2 regions of the Streptococcus parasalivarius genome follow, and region 2 is predicted to be linked to the other one. Evidence: predicted binding sites of a transcription regulator. Region 2 holds the regulator's gene; the other holds the start of a gene.

Region 1 (3,124 bases), on a different contig from region 2:
ATGCTACAGATGTCTCTCTTACAAAACAGTTACTAGTCTATCTCTTAGATAATTTTGATTTTCAAGCTGATAAGTATGATTCTGATAATAATCCTATTCAGCTTATTGATAAAACTTCTGGAGACATGATTCTTTTTGAAGTTTCATACAATACGATCGAGTTTGCTTTTGCAAAGGCTGAGAGAATTTCTGAGGTTGAGGAACGTCTGGATACTTACCTCAGTATGATTCAACCCTATCTTCGCGATCATAATCATGAGTTGCAAGGATGGGGCGTGAATCCAAACTGGGCAAAGAATGATAATAGACCTGTTAAATCTCCTCGTTATGAGATGCTTATGGATTTTCTCGAGCTCTCTAAAGCAAAGAATGATTCTTTCTTTCACGATTATCCTGAATATGGCTCTTTTATCTGTGGAAGTCAGGTACAGTTAGATGTATCAAAAACATCCTATTTGAGGGTTCTAAATGCTTTTAATCAAATAGAGGGACCCAAGGCGGTATTATTGGCAAACTCTGAATTTTGGGGTTCTGATTGGGATCTTGCGCTTTCCCGTGATGTTTTCTGGGAGAATTCCATGCATGGTGTGTTTGAGGAAAATGCAGGAGTATTTCCCAAGGTATTTAAGAATGAAGATGACTATTTTTCTTACTTGTCTGAGACAGCCCTTTTTACTGCTAAGCGTGGTGACGAAACCTACTATTTTGAACCAATACGTGCTAAAGACTATCTAAGTACGCCATCTATCAAAGCACACTCTATTCGTGGCGAAGTAGTCACTATTGACCCAAGTGAGGAAGATTTTAAGACTCATCGTTCTTATCAATTCCATGATTTAACGACACGAGGGACTATTGAGTTTCGTAGTGTATGTACCCAACCTTTCTCATCAACCTTTGCGCCAGCAGCCTTTCACCTTGGTCTTTTAGTCAATTTGGTAAATCTAGAAAATATTTTGAATGACTCACCTTTTTTTGAAGCATTTGACTATGATTACCCTAGAATTCGTCGTTTATTTTCGAAAAAAGATATTTCTGCTACAGACCTCAAAATGATTTTACCTTTGACAGAATCGTTATTGTCTTGTGCTGAGGATGGCTTAAAATCACGTGGTTTTGGAGAAGAAGTTTACTTAGCTCCCCTTAGAGAGAAATTAGATAGGCTGAATAAGAGTTTAGCTTAACCTTTGACTAGAGATATGATAGATAACTTTTGCTAAAAAATTTTAAAAAAGTCAAAAAAGTATTGACGTCAGCAAACAATAAATGGTATTATATAATAGTTGTTTCGAAAGAGACAAGAGAAAGTTACTAAAAAACTTTCAAAAAAGTATTGACATGAGTTGTCAATCTTGATATAATAACTAATGTTGTTAGCGGAAATGGCGGAATTGGCAGACGCGCAGGACTAAGGATCCTGTGACCGCTTTAGGTCGTGAGGGTTCAAGTCCCTCTTTCCGCAGAGTAACCAGTCACATGACTGGTTTTTTTGTATTAAAAAATCAAAACGCTTACAAATTGTAGAAAAGCTAGTTTTTTGAGTTCAATTGTGATAGAATAAACTTGTAAACGGGTTCAAACCCAAAAAAATATAGGAGGCCTTTATAATGGCAATCGTTTCAGCAGAAAAATTTGTCCAAGCAGCTCGTGATAATGGTTACGCAGTTGGTGGATTTAACACAAACAACCTTGAGTGGACTCAAGCTATCTTGCGTGCAGCAGAAGCTAAACAAGCTCCAGTACTTATCCAAACTTCTATGGGTGCAGCTAAGTACATGGGTGGTTACAAATTGTGTAAAGTCCTTATCGAAGAATTGGTTGAATCAATGGGTATCACTGTACCAGTTGCTATTCACCTTGACCACGGTCACTACAATGACGCTTTGGAATGTATCCGTGTAGGTTACACTTCAGTTATGTTTGACGGTTCACACCTTCCAGTTGAAGAAAACCTTGAAAAAGCAGCTAAAGTTGTTGAATTTGCACACGCTAACGGTGTATCAGTTGAAGCTGAAGTTGGTACAATCGGTGGTGAAGAAGATGGTATCATCGGTGATGGTGAATTGGCACCAATCGAAGATGCTAAAGCTATGGTTGCAACTGGTATCGACTTCCTTGCAGCAGGTATCGGTAACATCCACGGTCCTTACCCAGAAAACTGGAGCGGACTTCACCTTGACCACTTGCAAAAATTGACAGAAGCTGTTCCTAACTTCCCAATCGTATTGCACGGTGGATCAGGTATTCCTGATGATCAAATCCAAGAAGCTATCAAACTTGGTGTTGCTAAAGTTAACGTTAACACTGAATGTCAAATCGCATTTGCTAACGCAACACGTAAATTTGTTGCTGAATACGAAGCAAATGAAGCAGAATACGACAAGAAGAAACTCTTCGACCCACGTAAATTCTTGAAACCAGGTTTCGAAGCTATTACAGAAGCTGTTGAAGAACGTATCGACGTATTCGGTTCAGCAAACAAAGCTTAATTAGACTATATAAGCTTGAAATGAAAGGGTTTGTCCAATATGGATAAGCCTTTTTCTTGTGTTTTGCCACAGATTTGCCACACTTTCTAAATGTCAGTCCCTTTTGATTATAGATGTAGTGCAAACAAAGCGCAATTAGGCTATTAAAACAAGGTCCTTTCTGGGTCTTGTTTTTTTGTACCCAAATAAATAGTTAGTATCTGCGAATCAATCTGTGATTGAGAGGAAACAAATTTTAAAGATTGGATATCACTTAGGTCGATAGATTCTATTTCCTAACTTTTTAAGATATGCTATAATATGAATATGTTTGATAATTATATTGTACCTGTATTTTTTGGTGGTGGAGCTCTTGCTCTACTAGGTTTAGTATTATTTGGTTGGGCCTTGCCTTCATTTTTGAAGGGTAAGTGGTCTTATTTGATTTCTTTGCTAGGTTTAGGTTTGGTTTCTTTTGCCTATTTTGATGCGGCAATTGTTATCACTTATAAAATTTGGCTTGGATTGCTAGGTGTCATCATGATTGGTTGGGGACTTCCTTTTAACAATCGCAAGGGACGCCGTGCGATGACTATTTTCTGGGCTGTCATGGCAATCGTTGTAGGTATTGCTGCTATTGCATTCACTATTGCTTA
Region 2 (3,124 bases):
TGGTGGGACTGAAGGAAACAATACAGCTATCAAAGGTTACGCCCTAGCCAATCAAGCTAAAGGTAAGCACCTGATTACAACTGCTATTGAACACCACTCTGTCCTTCACACCATGGCCTACTTGGAAGAGCGTTTTGGTTTTGAAGTAACCTATATTCAACCAGAAAATCAAGTCATTACTGTCCAACAAATCGCTGATGCCTTACGTGACGATACCATTCTGGTTTCTATTATGTATGCCAATAATGAGACTGGCCAATTACTTCCTATTAAGGAAATTGGTGACTTGCTTGCCAATCACCAAGCTGCCTTCCACGTCGATGCCGTTCAGGTAGCAGGAAAGCTTCCTATTCACCCAGAGGAACTTGGAGCCGATTTTCTCTCTATTAGTGCCCATAAATTCCACGGACCTAAAGGTGTCGGCTTGCTCTATCATAACGATTTGCATTTTGACAACCTACTCCACGGTGGTGAGCAAGAAGAAAAACGCCGTGCCAGTACTGAAAACCTGGTCGGGATTGCAGGTATGACCGCAGCTTACAAACAAGCTAGCGACCACTACCAAGACAATTACCAGCACGTTGAAACGATTCGTCAGACCTTTCTAGATTCCCTTACCATTCCTTATGAAATCAATGGTGGAGGACCTAGCCTACCTCACGTCATCAACATCAGTTTTCCTGATAAGGAAAACGGCCCTCTCTTAACCTTGTTAGACCTCGCAGGCTTTGCTGTCTCAACAGGTTCTGCTTGTACTGCTGGAACTGTTGATCCAAGTCATGTCATCCAGGCCCTCTATGGCAAGGATTCTGACAAGCTAAAAACAGCCATTCGCATTAGTTTATCAGAGGAAAATACCGCTGAAGAACTCCAGGCCCTAGCAGAAAAACTTAATCAAATCATAGGAGACTAACATGGCATTTGAAAAAAGCATTCATTTGACTGACTGTAAGTACCGTTACACCATCAGTCCTAATGTCAAAAAATTCACTCTACGTGATACGACTTTTGTGCAAAATAAAATCGGAAACTACGAGTTGCACCGCCTTCTCGAAAAAGTGCCTAATTCAGGCGAAGGTTTCCCACTCAAAATCACTATTAACAAAGATTTGACAGGTTTCAAATTGTCAATCACAGACAAATCTGGTCTTCGTAACGTTAATATCTTTAAAAATGAAGACCACCACATCTTACAAGAAAAATTCTACTTCTTGATGCAGAGTTTGGTAGACCGTCAAGTTTTTGAGCAAGAAGAAGTTTAAACCTTTTTCTAGATATATAGAAATAGCCTATCCTAGTGATAGGTTTTTTATATCGCCTCATCTACACTATTTTGTTGCAATCTTCACAAACTTTTCTTAAAATATAAGAGAATCATACTAATTGAAGAAAGGAAAGCGATCAATGACATTTGAGAAAAACATTCCAAACGCCACAGCTAAACGTCTCTCTCTCTATTATCGAATTTTCAAACGATTCCATCGTGAAAATATCGACAAAGCAAGTTCCAAACAAATTGCTGAAGCTATTGGAATTGACCCTGCCACTGTTCGTCGTGACTTCTCCTATTTTGGTGAGCTAGGTCGCCGTGGTTTTGGTTATGACGTTAGTAAGCTGATGACATTTTTCGCTGAACTCCTTAATGATAATGCGACAACTAAGGTACTCCTTGTAGGAGTGGGAAATATCGGGCGTGCTCTTCTACACTACCGTTTTCAAGAACGTAACCGCATGCAGCTGGTTATGGCTTTTGATACAGACGATAACGAACTGGTAGGAAGCGAGACTGAGGACAAGATTCCTATCTATGGTATCTCTCAAATCAAGGAAAAGATTGCCCAGGAAGATATCAAAACGGCCATCCTGACAGTGCCATCAGTCAAGGCACAGGAAGTGGCTGAGCTTTTGGTTGATGCTGGAATCGAAGGCATTCTCTGCTTCTCTCCAGTCAACCTCAATCTGCCACGCCATGTGGTGGTCCAATATGTAGACTTGACTAGCGAACTACAAACCCTACTCTATTTCATGAAAGAAGAAGAAAAATCAAGGAGAAACAATGACTAAACCAATTATCGGTATCACAGCTAATGTAAGGCCTAATCCAGCTCATGAAGATATCCACTGGTCTTATGCCCCATCCGGCTTCGTAGAAGGAGTTCAAAAAGCTGGTGGTCTAGCAATCCTTCTACCAGTATCCGATCCTTCGGAAGCTAAAACCTATATCTCCATGATTGACAAGCTTGTCCTCATCGGTGGTCAAAACGTTGACCCTAAATTCTACAACGAAGAAAATCATGCCAGTGAGGATGACTTTTTCCTCGAGCGTGATCTCTTTGAGATGGCCTTAATCGAAGAAGCTACCAAACAGAAAAAACCGATTTTTTCAATCTGTCGTGGAACACAACTCATGAATGTTGCCCTTGGTGGTAGTCTCCACCAAGACATTGAAAGACACTGGCAGGACAAGCCTTCTGATTACCTTTACCATGAGATGATTATCGACGAACACAGTAAGTTAGCGGAGATCTACGGTCGTGAAACCTCTATCAACTCTTTCCACCATCAGAGTATTAAGCACTTGGCCTCTGACCTCCGTGTAATTGCGCGTGACCCTGAGGATAACACTATCGAAGCTGTTGAATCAAACACTCCAGACCTTCGTTACCTTGGTGTTCAGTGGCATCCAGAGCTTCTCCTACACAAACGTGAAGAAGACCTTAAACTCTTTGAATACGTCGTAAATGAACTTTAAAAGCAACTGATACTGCATTCAGTTGCTTTTCTTGTGTCTTTAACTGATAGACTCTCCTTAAAGTTCAAAATCCTCCCTCTCCTCACGAAAGGAATAATAGGTTGATTTGCCAACAATCAGATGATCAAGCAGACAAATTCCCAAGTCGTCACAGGATCGCTTAATCTTTTGAGTAAAATCAATATCATTACGACTAGGATAGGCTTCCCCCGAAGGATGATTGTGAACCACAATCAAAGACGTTGCCATCAGATGACAGGCATAATGTAAAATCTCACGTGGCTCAGCAATCGAACGACGGACCCCACCAATAAAGACCGTCTTTTGCTGAATAATACGATTCTGCGTATCCAAATAGATAGCCACCAGATG

What was found. The regulator Rex, encoded in region 2, represses fermentation and respiration genes when NADH is low (regulators of the CRP and FNR family bind a similar motif). The targets are predictions, from matches to a motif close to TTGTGAANTANTTCACAA.
Region 1: the regulator Rex is predicted to act here: its motif matches at 1,548-1,565, upstream of ACYVQ1_RS06000 (class II fructose-bisphosphate aldolase).

The regions. Positions count from the first base shown of each region.
Region 1 is NZ_BAABOB010000005.1:95,444-98,567, forward strand. It holds gene ACYVQ1_RS05990 (gamma-glutamylcysteine synthetase) at 1-1,184, shown strand, start outside; tRNA gene ACYVQ1_RS05995 (tRNA-Leu) at 1,377-1,462, shown strand; gene ACYVQ1_RS06000 (class II fructose-bisphosphate aldolase) at 1,608-2,489, shown strand; gene ACYVQ1_RS06005 (hypothetical protein) at 2,790-3,124, shown strand, end outside.
Region 2 is NZ_BAABOB010000003.1:86,947-90,070, forward strand. It holds gene ACYVQ1_RS03840 (cysteine desulfurase family protein) at 1-913, shown strand, start outside; gene ACYVQ1_RS03845 (DUF1831 domain-containing protein) at 915-1,262, shown strand; gene ACYVQ1_RS03850 (redox-sensing transcriptional repressor Rex) at 1,405-2,064, shown strand; gene ACYVQ1_RS03855 (gamma-glutamyl-gamma-aminobutyrate hydrolase family protein) at 2,057-2,752, shown strand; gene radC (RadC family protein) at 2,810-3,124, opposite strand, start outside.